Linked DNA regions of Magnetococcus sp. PR-3. The protein of the gene in region 1 interacts with the protein of each later gene in a pairwise test. Links are inferred from orthologs where the notes say so. Each region holds a gene or a part of one and is shown on either strand. Other genes may lie near its edges. The genes, in order: rlmB and V5T57_RS05415.

Region 1 (8,651 bases):
GCAAAAAGCAGATATTGAGCCCAAGGCGACTGAACATCTGCCGGAAATGCAGCAGATGATCACAGCTTTGGTGGATAAAGGTGTGGCCTATCCCAGTGGCGGGGATGTCTATTACGCGGTTGATCAGTTTAAGAATTATGGCCAACTCTCAGGAAAAGTTTTGGATGAGCAAGAGGCCGGGGCCCGTGTTGATGTGGACCACAATAAGCGTAACCCTATGGATTTTGTCCTCTGGAAAGGGGCCAAACCTGAAGAGCCCCAATGGGACTCTCCCTGGGGGTCTGGTCGTCCCGGTTGGCATATTGAGTGTTCGGCGATGGGCACCAAGTATCTGGGCGACTCCTTTGACATCCATGGTGGTGGTCGTGACTTGATCTTCCCACACCATGAAAATGAGATTGCTCAGACCGAAGGGTGCACCGGCAAACATGCGGTGAACTACTGGATCCACAACGGCTTTGTGAATGTGATTAATGAAGAGGGTGAGGCGGAGAAGATGTCCAAATCTTTGGGCAACTTCCACACCATCCGTGATCTGTTAGAACGTTACCATGGTGAGGTTTTACGTTTCTTCATTCTCAACAGTCACTACCGTAGCCCGTTGGATTTCAACTTTGGTCTGCTTGATGCCGCCAAAGCTGGGTTGGATCGTCTTTACACAGCCTTGCGTGCTGCTCAGGGTATTTTGGGGCGCTTGCCATCCGATGCTATTTTTGAGATGTCGGATGTACCGGAAGGAGCGCCACAAGCGTTGGTGGAGCGTTATCTGAAATCGATGGATGATGATTTCAATACCCCTCAAGCGATTGCTCAACTGTTTGAAGCGGCCAAAATGCTCAATACCGCCATTGCTGAGAAAAAAGATCCAGAAGTCATAGCCACCTGGGCGCGTGTGATCCGGGGGTTGGGACAGCACTTGGGTTTGGCCGAGCAAAATCCTGAGAGTTGGTTCCGAGCCGAGCGTACCGAAGAGGGTGGGTTGGGGGCCGAAGCGATTGAGGCCTTAATTACCCAACGCACTGAAGCCCGACAGTCCAAAAATTGGGCCGAGTCCGACCGTATTCGTGATGAGCTGGCCGCGCAAGGTATTGTGCTGGAAGATGGCGCTCAGGGAACCCAATGGAGCCGCAAGTGAGTGATGAAACCAAAATCTACGGGGTTAACCCCGTTATGGCTCTGCTGGAAAGTGGCCGCCCTGTTTCCCAACTGTGGATCTTAAAAGGGCGCCACGGTAAACGTGTGGAAGGGATGATTGATACCTTCCGGGAGCGCGGCATACAAATTCAGTTTAAAGATCGTGGTGCCATGGACCGTATGGCCGATGGGGCTGTGCACCAAGGGGTCATTGCCCGTTGTGCCCCCCGTGAGGCGATGGGTTGGGATGATCTGCTGGATGTGGTTGAACAAGCTAAAGAACCCTTGCTGGTGATCTTGGATGGGGTGGAAGATCCGCATAACCTGGGGGCCATTATGCGCAGTGCAGAAGCGTTTGGTGCGCTGGCGGTGATTCTTCCCAAAGATCGTGCGGCACCCCTAAACGCCGGGGCCATTAAAGCATCGGCAGGTGCGGCTGAGCGGCTGGATCTGATCCGTGTGACCAACTTGGCACGGGCTATTGAGCAGTTGCAAAAGCTCAATGTCTGGGTGGTGGGTATGGCTGGGGAAGAGGATTCAACACCCATTGGTGACTTGAACTGTAAAGGTCCATTGGCGTTGATTATGGGTAATGAAGGCAAAGGTTTGCGCCGTTTAACCCGAGAAAAGTGTGACCAGTTGGTGGCCATTCCCATGGGGGGTGGTGTGGGTTCGCTCAATGTCTCAGTAGCCACCGGTGTGGCTTTGTATGAGGTGCTTAGACAGCGCAGCTGATGGCAACAGTCCTATAAGGGGTGCCCTCGTTCGGGGCACCCTGGTAGGGTGGTCTTTTGCGATCTACCCATGCCATGCGCATCGCCCTGGCTGATGACACCCCTTACGTTTATGTCCCCGTTACGATCAAGCTCTTGCCCTGTTCATGGGCATTAAGGGATCTCTGTCATAGCAGGCTGAATTTTTTTCAGGCGTAAGGCTTCCATGACCAAACTTTTGCGCAGTGAGAGCTGTTCACGGTTATTGACCTTCATGTTCAAGGCAAACATCCAGACGCCTCTTTTCCCCACCACATAACCGACATACCAGCCCACTTGTGGGTAGACCTTTGCAGCCCATCCCGTTTTGGCATAGATCTGATAATCTTCTGTTTTCTCTACCTGCATAATTTGCTTAAGCGTTGAAAAATGTTGGGGTGAAAAAGGCAGTTGCTGTAGGTAGAGCTTACGCAAAAAGGCAATTTGCTCTTTGGCGCTGATTTTTAGATCCCCTTGCAGCCAGAAGTTGGTCAACTTAGGTCCCGCGACCGCTGTGCCATAGGCCATCTCTTGCAGATAATGTCCATACGCTTGAGGTCCCAGACGTTTGGCCAACTCTTGAAAGCACCAGACACAGGAATATTTAAAAGCGGAGGCTAAGGTATGGTTACGGTTCCAGGGTGGGTAGGGGTGTTGTTGACCATCCCAGAGCAGGATCTCTTGAGGGTGGACCGCCATCTCCTGTAAGGCAATGAGTGTGTGGGGGATTTTAAAGGTCGAGGCTGGTACAAAGCGTTGCCCTGAGCGGGCTTGATTGTGAACAAACCGATGTTGACCATCTATGGATTCAATTACCAGTGTGCCACGCAGGTTATGTTGGGCAAACAGCCCTGCCAGCTGCATGTCATCCGCATAAGAAGGGTGGGTGGCAACCAGACTGAAAAAGCCGGTGAGGAAGGCAAAAGTACGGAAAAATAGGTAGTTAAACATTGAACATACTCTTATGCGGGTGTTTTTTCATGTTCTTTAATGAGATAACTCTCGAGGGATGCCAGCAAGGTTTTTCGCTTAACCGGTTTGGTTAAAAAATCATCACAACCAGCGTCCAGTGCATTTTGATGATCACTGGCCATGGCGTGGGCGGTTAAGGCGACAATGGTCGTATGACCTGTGCCCTGGCGTTGTTCCCGCTCACGAATACGCCGTGTGGCTGTCAGTCCATCCATCACCGGCATTTGAATATCCATTAAGATCAGGTCGTAATGGTTCTTTTGCCAGTGCTCAATAGCCTCCTGACCATGGCAAGCAAACTCCAGCAGGTAGGGGGTGTTCTTTAGGAAGGTACGAATTAATAACACATTATCTTCACTATCTTCCACAATAAGAATTCTGGGTGGTGGGGTATCTTCCAGGGCAGGGCCCTGTGCCATGGCTGGGGCGGTTGTGGTCTCTGGCTCAACCTGCATGGGGTTCAGCAGCGTATAGAGCTGTTCAGCTTGTACAGGGCAGCTCAGGTAGTGGGCACCAATACGTTGAGCCCGTGCTTGTAATTGTGTTTTAAGTTCGGATGTTAAGACGATCCGAGGGATCTGATCTTGGGGATATTGCTGAAGGTACTTTTCCAGGCAGTTTATGCCGTCACTGTTCAGCGCACCGCAATTCATGATAACCCCATGTAACGGCTGGGACATCTGTGCTAGGCAGTGCTCTTTATCCAGACAACTTCCTCCCTGGATTACACAGGCTCCGACCAGCTCCAGGAGTTGGGTTAAGTGATTGAGATTATCCTGGTCTTCATGAATAACCAGGATGTTCTTATCCTTAAGCCATGGTTCACTTGGTGTTTGCAAGGGTTCCAGAACATCCCATGTGGTACTGATTGGTAGGGTAAAGAAGAAGCAACTGCCCTCACCCAATTGACTCTGTACACCAATCTGACCACCCATCATCTCCACCAACCGCTTGGAGATGGTCAAACCAAGGCCTGTTCCGCCATAACGGCGTGTGACCGATCCATCAGATTGGGTAAAGGCATCAAAAATCAGTGTCTGTTTTTCCTGGGCAATGCCAATGCCGGTGTCGGTCACACGTATACGTACCCAGCGCCCTGTGGGTGTTTCGACCAACTCAGTATCTAGTCGGATCTGTCCCCGGTCGGTAAATTTAATGGCATTACCCATCAGGTTAAACAGCACTTGTCGAATACGTCGGGCATCCCCATACATTAAGCTGGGTAGACTATCATGCAGGTTGGAACGGATGTGCAGACCGTGCTGTTTGGCGGTGATGGTGTTGACATCCACAACCCCCTGTATCAGATCTTGTAGATCATAGGGGGCATGATCTAACTGGAACTCTCCGGCTTCAATTTTGGAGAGATCCAACACATCATTAATTAAATCCAATAGGGTATTGGCGGCTTGTTGTGAGACCTGGGCATAGTGTTTTTGCTCGTTGGTCAGTTGGTCATCCAACAACACTTCACCCATACCAATAATGGCATTGAGTGGGGTGCGGATCTCATGACTGATAACCGCGAGAAATTCACTTTTGGCCCGACTGGCTGACTCTGCCCGTTCTGTGGTGCTCCGTAGTCGGCTCTCTAGATCTTTTTGCGCGCTAATGTCTAAAAAGAAGCCCCCAAGTTGGGGGTTATGGTTATGATTTTGTGTCGGCATAATCGCCGACATATCACGTATCCATACGGTGCGTCCGTCTGCGGCCACCATGCGATACTCCATGACATGGTCGCAGGGGTGGGTGATCAAACGTTCCATTTGGGTCAGTGTGGTTAAGCGATCTTCGGGGTGTATACGGGTTTGCCAAACAACCAAGTCTGCCCAGCTATTGGTCGGATACCCCAGTAGTGTATGAATTTGTGGACCAATATAGGTGAGCTGTTTGGTGACTAAATCCAACCGCCACCCAACGGCTCGGGTTGACTCCAGTAGGGTGCGTAGGCTCTGTTCCCGGCCACTTAGATCTTGGTAGATGGTGTGCGCGTTTTGATGCATCTTCAGCAGCGCACTTGCCACGGCATCCAGTTCATCCACCTGTTTAGGGTTGGAGCGATCCAAAATATGGTGGGGTGGTGGGTGGTCCAGATCTAAATTATGGGCATACGTGGCCAGTTGGCCCAAGTGGCGGGTAACCCAACGGTGGAAAAGCATTAACATCAAAATGGCTACAAGGGTTGTTTTAACCGCATTGCTGGCCAAAATCATCACCACCTTCCCCAGCAAGCGGGCCATAACACGGTCCACACTGGCGGTAATGCGTAGATAAGCAATTTCCTGTGGGGAGCCATCATAGACGTAGATTAACGGGTAATGGCGGGTAATCCGATTTTTGGAACCGGTAATACCTCGGTACCAGACCATATCCCCATCAACAAAAACGGCGGCTTGTTCCATGTCCTGAGATTGAATCATCCCTTCTAAGAGGAGTTCAATTTGCTGAGTGTCATGAATCCAGACCGCATGGGCAAGTGCCTTTAGGCGGCTCTGTTGAATAAGCTCTAAACTATGATCGATCGCATTGATGTCATTGCGATAATCATTATATAGCTGTAACCCTGTCGCAAGTAGGGTAATCAGTGAGCTAAAGGCGATCATCGCCAGGATCAAACGCCGACCAATGGGCCGTTTGATAAGGCGCTGCTTGGCAGATGACTGACCCATGTCAGCGCGCTACCTGTTCAATCAATGGCTGCAAGGTATGCGCATAGATGGTGCGGTAGGATCCATCTTGTTTCATCTGGCGCAAAGTGCGGGATATCGGCTCAATGAGCTCTTCATGCTTACGGTGCATAAAGATATGCATTTTACGACTGGTTAAGGGGGGGGTGACCAGGTGAAGGTCTTGAATATGCAGCTGCTTAGCGGCTTGTAAACCCTGCCACTTTTCCACCACCACAACATCACTGCGCCCTTTGGCCAGTAGCCCTAACAGTTGTTCACTGTCACGGGTATGGATAATGGATTTGGCCTGCTTAATGTTGTTATGCAGAATAATCCAGCCACTGTTATGGGCGACGTTATAAGGGGCCAGTTCTTCCCACTCTAGCGGTTGGATTTCAGCGGTACGGGTAAAGGCTGAAAAATCCCAAGCCATAAAAGGTTCAGGCACCAAAAGAAGATTGGGTAGATCAATCTCTTTGAGCAGTTTGGCAACACGACCCACCGTACCATCATCCACACCGCTGTTGGCCATGCGCAGGGAGGGTTTGCCCGCCAAATGGGTTAGGCGAACCCGTATATCGTTACGGCAAAAGGCTTCTAAGGTTAATAGATCTTGAAAGCCCGTGCCATTTTCTGTGCTTAAAGGTGGTGCGGATGTTGTGTTAAGTCGCAGGATGGGGCTTTTTTCATGCCAATCTGGGCCACAAATACACAGATCAGGGCTGTTATCCGTTAACAGAGAGTGTGTGCCATCCAAATGCCGGAAGGCATCAACACCGTAGCAAAAGTTGTAGAGCGGACTTGTATTGGGAACTAAGGAGATATCATGGGCACGGGCTTGCGGTAGCCACAATAGAAAGAGCATAGTACTGAATAGATAGAATCTTTGCAGATGCACCGTACGCCCTCCCATAATTGATATACGCCCCATCTTCACTTTAACAGAGCCAGCTGCTGTTGCCTATATCACATTTAATGGTCGTGTTTATTGATAAACCGACACATGAAATGGTTTGTACATGCCTATACTTTTTTTTGGGGTGGATCATCCTGAATATGCCATGAGATGACCTGTTGGCTACCCTGAACGGCATTCCCGACCATGATCTTCTGGGCATGGGCTAGATCCTCTAAGGTCAGACTGCGGATCTGAGCATTCAATGTATGGCGCGTATGTTCGCGCCATAGACTGGGCAGGAGACCATCTTCAATAGGGGGGGTGTACCATGTACCCTGCAGTTGAAGAAAAATGGCACGAATGGCACATTCCGTCAGATGGCCGTAGGTGTTCAAAAATAGCACATCATCATACCCTTGGCTTTGTGCCTGGGTATACGCGGTATTGAAGTGTTGACGTCGGGTTGTCTTATGGCGCAAGAGGGGATCTTGTCCATCCAACGGATAGGGGTGAACCAACAGCTTTAATGCCTGTTTATCCGTTGGGCATGCGCGGGTGGTGATGGTCATAACCCCGCTCCCCTTAAGTTCCAGACGTAGCACATAGGGGTGCTGTTTGGGCTGTTTAAGCTCAGCCTGGATCTGCTGGTCAGCTTCCACTCGGTTAAAGGGTAGGCCAAGTGCGGTGGCTGAATTTTCCAGCCGTTGCAGATGTTCCTGTAGCCAGGGAATACCCCCCTCACTTGAGACTTTCATCGTTTCAATCAAGCCAGGGGGTTGTGTGGTGGGGTGCTGGGTCAGAAAGCCCGCTTTATCCGCCAACTCCTGCCACTCCTCCTGAGGGTTGGAATCCGCAACAACACCCCCACCTAAACCCAGTGTTGTCTGCTCGCCTTGGTGTTCCAGGGTACGAATGGCGACATTAAAAATGGCCTCTCCTCCCGGACGGATCACACCGACACTACCGGTATAAATATGACGGGGTCTGTTCTCCAGCTGTTTAATAATCTCCATGGTGCGTTTTTTTGGGGCACCTGTAATGGAGGCTGCAGGGAACAGTGCAGCAAAAAGTTGGGCTAGATCGGTCTCTTTAGAGATGGTGCCTTCCACCCGGCTTTCCAAATGATGCACCGTGGCAAAACTACGACAGTTTTTAAGATGGGGTACGCGAATAGAGCCTGTTTGACACACACGTCCCAGATCATTACGGGCCATATCCACAATCATAATATGCTCTGCCGCATCTTTGGTCGATACCCTCAAGGCATGAGCCAACTGTTGATCCTGGGCCAGCGTCTCACCCCTTGGTCGGGTGCCTTTAATGGGGGCCGTTACCACACGCTCGCCCATCCGGTGCAAAAACAGTTCAGGTGATAGGGAGGCTACCGTACGTTCAGAGGTTTCAAGCCAGATGGCATAGGGAAAGCGATAACGCGTCTGGCGGTCCAAAAAAAGTGTGTGCAGATTTTCCTGAAAATGGGGTGTTGCCCGTACCGTGTGGTTGACCTGATAACTATCACCCGCTTGGATATAGTCCAATATTTGCTGAAGGTCCGCATGATGTTGATGCGGATTAATCTGCAGATCCAGCGAAACTTTTGGGGCTTTTAGCTGGGTGGGGTAACACGCGGGTTGGGGGGGGGCGTAGCAGCCAAACCAGGCTAAAGGGGTCTGGGTATTCTCTACAACCGGTAATCCCCAGGCGGCAGCGGCTTCATAACCCACGTAGCCAGCAACCCATGATCCTGCCTTGGCTTGAGCTTCTGCCCAGCGTAGTAAAGGTGCGACCTCATCAGCGGTTTCAGCTTGCCGCTGCTGGGTTGGCTGATCAAATGTTAGGGGCTTACCCCATGGGGCAAAATCGACCCAGAGTGCGGGCATAGTAGTGATGGCAGGTTAGGGTGAATAAGGAGCGTAAGTATGGCAGAGCCGGGGGATATTACGCAAACCCGGAGGTGAATTCAGCCAAAAGTTGATCATCTGGGCAGCGTAAATAGGGGCCTAGATCCAACTCAAACATCCCTACTTTCTTAAAGAGGTAGTTTTGGATCTTATCCAGACTCTGCCCTTTTTTCCCTTCAATTTTGGCTTTTAAATCCATGGGGGTGTCATCAATTTTTAAGATCATGGATTTAACTTTATGTGTCCCAACCTGCTCGATAAAGGCAATACGATAGTCAACGGGTTTCGGTTCAATACCCTCATACTTTGGATTTTCAGGGACCCC
Region 2 (8,560 bases), on another replicon or contig:
CAGATGACCGGACAGAAGCTTGGCGGGAGAGCATAGGGACACTCTTTGATATTAAGCTATCCAATCAGGTAACGGACGATCAGTTCCATGCCTCGGTGACCAGCCATCTGCTCAATGAACAGTTAATGCTGGCCCACTGTCAAACACGGGCTCAACTGTTTACCCGCAATGCATTACGAACCACTGAGGATGGTTTGGATTATTATATGATCCAAACCCATTTTAGCGGCGAGCAACACTTTACGGTGGGTTCCAAAACCCATGTATGCCGACCTGGTGATGTCGCTGTTTTGGATCTTGCCGATCTACACCATTCCCAAGCCAGTGATTTTTCTAATCTTTCCTTAGTGGTTCCACGCATGTTGCTGGCCCCACTCCTGGAAAATCCTGATAGCCAGGAAGGGCGTGTGCTCCAGGCAGACAACCCACTGACCACCATTGCCCGCACCCATTTTCACACCCTGCACCGTATCGCCGATCAACTAACGCCAGATGAAGCCGCGCAGTTGGTACAACCCACCCTTATGCTTATGGCCAGTGCCATTAATGGTACGACTGAACAGGTGGATCAGGGGGCCAACAGTATTGTACAGGTCACCTTATTGCAGATTAAAACAGAGATTGAGCATATGCTGTCTCACCCCAAATTAACCACAGACTATCTTTGCTCTAAACTCCATATTTCCCGCTCCAGCCTCTACCGCCTCTTCAAACCGGTAGGTGGCATTCATAAATATATTCAAAAACGGCGTTTACGCCGCTGTGCTGAAGCGTTGCTCCACCCCGCCCACCAGCATCGCTCCATTGCAGATATCGCTTTTGGTTGGGGCTTTACCAGCCAGTCACACTTCTCCAGTCTGTTTAAAGAGCACTTCCAGGTCTCACCAAAGGCTTTTCGAGAAAACCGGGCATCCCACCAACTTACCCAGCAATCCTCACCCTTTGATGATCCTAAAGTGGGGGACCGAATCTACGAAACCTGGCTTTCTAAGACACTCCGCATCTGACGCTCTGCCTCTCACACCGCACTTCAAGCCCACCAATATGCTGTTTCTTACATACCCACTGCATCACGATTGATACATGCTGACAAAGTTTTGAGACTCCCCGTCAATTGTCATAAGAGCCATTATGATACGGTGTTAAATCTTCTCATCCATTCAGACAGAGGCCAGCAGAGACGACAGAGATGATCTCTCTAAAAGGGGGCCGGTTATACAAACGGAGCCCTGGCAGAGTTTAAGGCCCCCAATACAGAGCACAGCTACCCTCTGCTGGGTAACGAACGTGCGTATGGTAGCCACAAAGGGCACAGCATAGGGTTAGGATGCCGACAGGCCTACACCGAAAAGGGGTATTCTTGAAGGATGACTTCAGGAAAGCTTAAAGAGCAACCCTAAGATGATATGCTGCGGCTAAAACATACATTAAAGAGTATGGGCAGAGCCATGAGTACAGATGTACTTCAAAAAACATACAGCGAGGCAGAGGCGCCATTAGCCAAAAGCCGTACCTGTACAATGTGTGGCAGTAAAGAGCAGACGGACAGTCAAACACTCACATTTTTGTGTGATCCATGCCGCCTAAAAGCAAGCCGACTACGCATTGCAGATCCTCCCACCCCACAGGAACTGGCTGCCCGTCAACTTAAGCGTTCTCAAAGCCGTATACGCAGACGTCGCCGTTAGCCAAAGGCTCACACAATCATACGGCGCCGCACCAGTGTAACCGCCCAGATAAACCCAATGACCCGATAGAACGTAATGACCGATAGGTGTAAGAGTACATCTTGCACCCCCATCGCCAGCGGACGCATTAGGGCAACACTTGGGGCAAAGGCAGTTACATAGATCGCCGTTAGGCAAAGGCTCACACAATAATACGGCGCCGCACCAGCTTAACCGCCCAGATAAACCCAATGACCAGATAGAACGTAATGACCGATAGGTGTAAGAGTACATCTTGCACCACCCCCCCTGTCGCCAGAGGACGCATAAGCTCAACAACATGGGTTAAAGGCAGTAACAAAATAAAATACTGTAGAAGTTCTGGCAGGGTGTTGACGGGGTAGAACACCCCACAGAAGAGAAACATGGGGACCGTCACCAACGTCGTGTAGTAGAGAAAAAATTCATAACTGGGTGAAACAGCGGTCACCACCATACCCAAGCTGGCAAAGGTTAAACCTGACAAGAAGACAATGGGTAGGGTTAACAGGATATTTTGGATCTCAAAAGCACCAAACAGTGTCGCCACCAAAAAGATGGCAAAGCCTGCGATCAGCGCTTTACTGGCAGCCCAAATCACCTCTCCAGCCACCACATCCGCGACACTTAGTGGAGTGGTTAGCTGCGCATGATAGGTATTTTGGCGGGTCATACGGGTAAAGGCCCCATAGAGCACCTCAAAGGTACTGCTGTTCATAGAGCTACTGGCCAGAATACCGGATGCCACAAAGACCAGATAGGCCATCCCCTCCACTTCCCCCACAAAACGCCCGAGTCCATAACCCATACCTGCCAAATAGAGTAGCGGTTCACCCAAGTTACCGGCCAAGGAAGCCGTATAGGTTTTACGCCATACCATAAAGTGGCGGCGCCAGGTCTGAACCCAGCCTTTGGAGGGGAGATAATCGGTGGCTTGCATAGTCATCCGGTTTTTTAAAGCCCATAAAGGGCTGTATCATTAAAATAGATTGCGGTTTCGATCCCTTAATCCCGCAACTCTCGCCCGGTCAGTTTAAGAAACACATCTTCCAGGTTGGCAGGCCGAGCCAGCAGGGTTAAATCGTGACGATTACCCAACTTCTCCAAAATGGCCCCTGGCTGGTCAGTATAACAGAAGAGGGTATCCCCCACCTGCTCTAGGCGTGCAGGGAGTTGGGGCAGCTCTGCAAGGACCAAGGGAATGCTCGAGCGCACCTCCACCACATCTGGCTCAACATGGCGGTCAATTAACTCTACAGGGGAGCCCTGGTCCAAAATATTACCGCTATCGAGTATCAACAAGCGGTCACATAATTGAGCGGCCTCTTCCATATAGTGGGTGGTTAACAGTAGGGTTTTACCCTCTTCCCGCAGTTGACGCAGACGTTGCCAGATCAGGTGCCGTGCCTGGGGATCAAGCCCTGTGGTAGGTTCATCCAACACCACCAGTTCAGGCTCTGCAACCAAAGCACGTGCAATCACCAACCGCCGCTTCATACCACCCGAGAGCGTACGTACGGCCGATTGTGCCCGATCCTCAAGCCTAGCAAATTTCAACAACGCCTCAATGCGGGGCTTAATGATACTATCGGGTAGCTGAAAATAACGGCCATACACCAGAATATTTTCCCAAACCAGCAGATCATCATCCAGGTTATCCTCCTGGGCGACCACGCCCAAGCGGCGACGCACAGAGAGGCATTCTGGCGTCATGGGCTCATCAAAAACCAGCAACTCACCACCATCAACTGGTGAGAGACCCGTCAACATACGCATAGTGGTGCTTTTTCCCGCACCATTTGGGCCTAATATGCCAAAACACTCTCCACGGCGAATCTCAAAGTTGATTCGGTTGACAACTGGAGTATCCTGATACTGTTTGGTCAAATCCGTTGCACGGACAACGCATGCCATAGTGGCTCCACGGGGCAAAAGGGGAAGAGCCCACTATTTTTGCGCGTCCTTAACCTGACGGCAATGGGTAAAAATTGGAATGAAAGAATATTGAGGACCTATTATGCAGCCTTTACTTACTGCTGATCAAATGCGCCGTGTGGATCAAAACACCATCGAACAACTGGGTTTGCCCAGTATGGTCCTTATGGAAAATGCAGGGCGAGCATGCGTTAACCTACTTTTGGAGCGTATGCCAGACCTCAACCAGCAACGGGTCCTTATTCTTTGTGGTGGGGGAAATAATGGGGGGGATGGGTTGGTCATGGCCCGCTGGCTTAAAGAGCAGGGCATGGATACCCGTGTCGTTATGTTCACCCCAGCCGAGCGGCTCAAGCGAGATGCAGCCATTAACTATGCTGTCTATGAAAAAATGGGCGGGCGTATTCGCCATGTCTACACCCCTGAAGATCTGGCGGCCTTTCCATCCTGGATCGGACATGCTGGTGTAGTTATCGATGCACTTCTTGGTACCGGCTTAGAGCGGCCTGTTGAGGGACACTATGCGCTGGCCATTGAGCAGATTAACGCCGCAACCAAACCTGTACTGTCTGTCGATCTTCCTTCAGGTATTCATGCAGATACCGGACAAATTCTTGGCTGTGCCGTACGCGCGAACTGGAGTGTGACCTTTGCGGCTGCCAAAATTGCCCACTACACCCATCCCGGTGCAGCGTATTGTGGGGAGGTGGTCACCGCCCCCATTGGCATCCCCCAATCCATGTTGGATATCCCGGAACATTCCGTTCAACTTAACACCCCCAACTTATGGCACCCACCCCAGCGTTGTCCTGCCAGTCACAAAGGTAGCCATGGTCACCTGCTCATTCTAGGGGGGTCTCGTGGTAAAGGGGGGGCGCCTGCTCTCACCGCCATGGGGGCCCAACGTATGGGTACGGGGTTAATCACCTGCGCGGTTCCTAAATCTGTACAGCCCCAGGTTGCGACACTCTGTCCTGAAGTGATGACCTTTCCGATGGATGAGGAGGGAGATGGAGGCATGCTGCCTGAACACCACGGCCCCTTTAAACAGATTGGGTTTAACCCAACCGTGGTTGCTGTCGGCCCCGGGTTGGGTACCGGTGGTGGCGCGGCTGAGTTGATTGCTCAACTGGTACGCACCCCCCTACCTATGGTGATGGATGCCGATGCCTTAAACTTAATGGCACTTCAGCCCGGTTTATTACGTGCGCACCGGGCGCCCGAATTGGTGCTGACCCCCCACCCTGGCGAATTTGCCCGCTTAAGTGGTCACACAGTTGAAGCAATTCAGGCAGATCGCATCACTAAAGCCCGAGATTTTTCCCGTTCATGGCGGGTTTGGTTGGTGTTAAAAGGTGCAGGAACGGTTATCGCCTCACCAGATAACCGGGTTTGGATTAACCCAACCGGTAACCACGGGTTGGCGACGGGGGGTAGTGGTGATCTGTTGACCGGTTGTATCGCAGGGCTCCTTGCCCAAGGCTGGAGCATGCAAGACGCCATTTTAGCAGCGGTATGGATGCATGGTCGGGCTGCCGACCTTAGTGCGCAACAACAGGGCGGACAAGTGGGCATGACCAGCCGTGATCTACTCCCCTATCTCCGTCAATTACGTAATCAAGCCATAAACTGAATTGTCGCAATAAAGCGCCACTCTTTTTTAATTTGGAAGTTACTTATCCGCATCAATGCGCTGCACACAGGCTGAAAATGTTCGTTTTAGCCGCGGCACTCTAGCCATTAGCCCCCGCATTTAATCATTATTTTTGACTAGAATTTCATAAACTTATATAGATTCATGTCTTTTTCTCATCAGGCATCCGCTTTTACACCCTAAAAACGTAAAAATACAGTAGACTACTCTTAGTGCGGAACACACATAACGCACAAAATTTTGCCTAAAACAGGGCATACATATATTTCAGACTTAAACCTTAAAGGGGAGATGGTTATGGGCAATATGAAGCTCTCGAGTATTATGGCTTTGGGGTTTGGCGTGGTCATAACCTTATTGCTGGTTGTTTCCATTGCCTCTTTCTTAGGGTTAAAAGATGCGGTTACCGGTTTTACCGAATACCGGGGCTTAGCCCGTGACACCAATTTGGCGGGCCGCCTGCAGGCCAACATGCTCATGGTGCGGATGAATGTTAAGGATTTTAATATCACCGGCAGCCAAAAGGATATTGATCAATATAACGACTACTACGAGAAGATGAGCACCTTCTTGACCGAAGCGCTTGAAGAGATCCAAAAGCCTGAGCGGGCCTCACTGGTCTCTGATGTAAACCGTAAAGTAAAAGAGTATCAGCGCGGGTTTGATCAAGTTAAAGCATTTCGCCTTTCACGAAATAAAGCGGTCCAAGACGGTATGGACCCTAACGGTTTAAAAATGCGCAAAGATATAACGGCCATTATGGAATCCGCTTTCCAAGATGGTGATCCCTCTGGTGCCTACTATGCTGGCCGTGCTCAAGAACATGTCCTGCTGGGCCGTCTGTATGCGGCCAAATTTTTACAAACCAATGCCCAAGCTGATGCGGATCGAGCCTTAAATGAATTGAATACGCAGCTCGACCCAATCTTTAATACCATGGACAAAGAGCTTCAAAACCCAAGGCGTCGCCAACTGATGGCAGAAGCCAAGTTGGCACGCGACGCCTACGTTAAGCATTTCAAAGAGACCGTCACCATTATTTTGGCCCGTAATCAAGTCATCACGGGGACCTTGGACCGGCTTGGCCCTGAAATCGCCAAAGCGGTTGAGGAAGTGAAATTATCCGTTAAAGCCGATCAGGATAAACTCGGCCCCCAGGTACAAATGGCCAACGAAAACACCATTACACTGGTGATCATTGTCTCCATAATCAGTGTCATAGTTGCCATTTTCATTGGTTGGTACATCACACGTCTGGTCTTGCGTCCATTAGGGGGTGAACCCTCTTTCTTGGCTGACCTGGTAACCCGTGTCTCCGAAGGAGATTTGAATGTTCAGGTACAAACTAAGGCTGGGGATACAGAAAGCCTAATGGCCTCCATGGCTAACATGGTTAACCGGCTGCGCAATGTGGTGGGTGAGGTCAAACTGGCGGCTGATAGTGTGGGCAGTGGCTCACAAGAGATGTCCAGCTCATCAGATACACTCTCTCAAGGGGCAACCGAAGCCGCAGCCAGTGTCGAAGAGACCTCCTCTGCCATGGAGCAGATGGCCAGTAACATTGCCCAAAATTCAGAAAATGCCCAACAGACCCAATCCATTGCTCAACAAGCTTCCCAAGATGCCCGTGAAGGGGGTGAAGCTGTCGTCAGTGCCGTGACTGCGATGAAGGAGATTGCCGATAAGATCTCTATTATTGAGGAGATCGCGCGGCAAACCAACCTTCTGGCCCTAAATGCCGCCATTGAAGCGGCGCGGGCTGGTGAACATGGTAAAGGGTTTGCCGTGGTTGCGGCTGAGGTCCGTAAACTCGCAGAGCGTTCTCAAACAGCGGCCAGTGAAATCTCCCAGCTCTCTTCCTCTTCCGTAGAGGTTTCAGAGCGGGCTGGTACCATTATTAACAAGCTGGTGCCGGATATTCAAAAAACCGCTGAGCTGGTCTCTGAGATCACCACCGCCTCTATGGAACAGAACCAGGGGGTGGAGCAGATCAACCGCGCCATTCAACAGCTAGATACCGTGACCCAGCAAAATGCGGGTACCTCAGAAGAGATGGCTGCGACAGCCAGTGAGTTACAAGGGCAGGCTTCTCAACTACAAGACTCTGTCTCCTTCTTCAGCATGGAAACATCCAATAGGCAGCGCATGCGTACGGGGCAACAACAGGTCACAGCACAAGCCAAACCGGTCATGGCACGAGCGCTGCCACATAGCCCCAAACCGGTAGCCCAGGCTGCCCCCCCCCGACAAGCGGTAAGCAACGGGGTTGAGTTGGATCTGGATGTGGATGATGGCAGTGATTCTGACTACCAACGCTTCTAATTTTTTAATGCGCCACGATCCGTGCGTCGCGCTATAACCACCACACACGGTTAAAAGTCTATATGGGCAGGCACGGGGTACCCACCATTGGGACCCCTGCCCTGCCTTTTTTTATAGGCACCTTAATCTCAAAGGAGGGGTATTCAGGCGGCCGCTCATCTCTCCAACACATCCAGATTGGTTGAATGGTAGGGTGTGAGTAATCCATACGGTTTGGAAACATGCTCAAAAATACAGAGCTTTATCTTTATGGGTAAAGCGATCTCTACCATGCGATACAACACATCCATCGGCGCACTTGATTCATGGACGCAACCAAGCAAGGACACCCTAAAGGGTATTTAAAAAAATCGCTTGCACCACGTTCACAAGCCCCTTATTCAGCAACCCTTTTGCCGTAAGCGTTAACAAGAGATCAAGTGGTCGACATATGCTGGTCTGTTTATCCTTAACCCACCCTATTTAAACCGTTTCAACCGATACGGTACTACTCTGATTATCCCATAGGGTCTGGATTGTGCCCACCATAGCAGCCACCCTATGCACTTAAAACCAAGCGGCCCATACCGATAGAGATCGGCACGTACAGCAAGGAGAGTACAACCTGGCTTGACGCACCCCATGGCCTAAAATCTCTACCACACTGCGTACACACCATGGTGTAAACCCACAACAAGATCACCCAACCCAGCCCCCCCCAATAAAAAAGCCAGGGAAAAATCCCTGGCTTGATCTGTTGTGCAACGGGGTCGCATAAACAGCTCAGATAACTATTTAGTCACTGGCACTTTACCCTTATGCTTCAAGGTTAGTTCCTGTTTATCACACCAAATGCCTAACCGTTCATGGGCCTCACGGCACTCATCGGCCTGGACTTCCAATTTATGCATGGAGTTCAGTAGTGTTGCAGTACCAGCTTTAAGAATTTTCTTTTGAGCCATAA

What was found.
Region 2: the proteins of rlmB (region 1) and V5T57_RS05415 interact in binary tests that used the Escherichia coli proteins (3 or more experiments, as listed by UniProt). The link is inferred for Magnetococcus sp. PR-3 from one-to-one orthologs.

What each region holds. Positions count from the first base shown.
Region 1 is NZ_JBAHUQ010000013.1:75,748-84,398, forward strand. Bases 1-3,000 are described here. They hold rlmB (23S rRNA (guanosine(2251)-2'-O)-methyltransferase RlmB), read left to right. Parts: upstream 1-1,131; coding sequence 1,132-1,869; downstream 1,870-3,000. Other genes in these bases: cysS (cysteine--tRNA ligase), read left to right, coding at 1-1,135; blaOXA (class D beta-lactamase), read right to left, coding at 2,022-2,837; V5T57_RS09240 (response regulator), read right to left, coding at 2,849-3,000. Also shown: more of V5T57_RS09240, read right to left, coding at 3,001-5,527; V5T57_RS09245 (substrate-binding periplasmic protein), read right to left, coding at 5,529-6,425; V5T57_RS09250 (chorismate-binding protein), read right to left, coding at 6,551-8,305; V5T57_RS09255 (HD-GYP domain-containing protein), read right to left, coding at 8,364-8,651. UniProt on the Escherichia coli protein: Specifically methylates the ribose of guanosine 2251 in 23S rRNA.
Region 2 is NZ_JBAHUQ010000005.1:113,331-121,890, reverse strand. The notes cover bases 3,090-5,998. They hold V5T57_RS05415 (NAD(P)H-hydrate dehydratase), read left to right. Parts: upstream 3,090-3,723; coding sequence 3,724-5,274; downstream 5,275-5,998. Other genes in these bases: V5T57_RS05410 (HAMP domain-containing methyl-accepting chemotaxis protein), read left to right, coding at 5,593-5,998; V5T57_RS05420 (ATP-binding cassette domain-containing protein), read right to left, coding at 3,090-3,620. Also shown: V5T57_RS05435 (helix-turn-helix domain-containing protein), read left to right, coding at 1-1,007; V5T57_RS05430 (hypothetical protein), read left to right, coding at 1,449-1,688; V5T57_RS05425 (ABC transporter permease), read right to left, coding at 1,870-2,652; more of V5T57_RS05420, read right to left, coding at 2,712-3,089; more of V5T57_RS05410, read left to right, coding at 5,999-7,617; V5T57_RS05405 (hypothetical protein), read right to left, coding at 8,388-8,560. UniProt on the Escherichia coli protein: Bifunctional enzyme that catalyzes the epimerization of the S- and R-forms of NAD(P)HX and the dehydration of the S-form of NAD(P)HX at the expense of ADP, which is converted to AMP.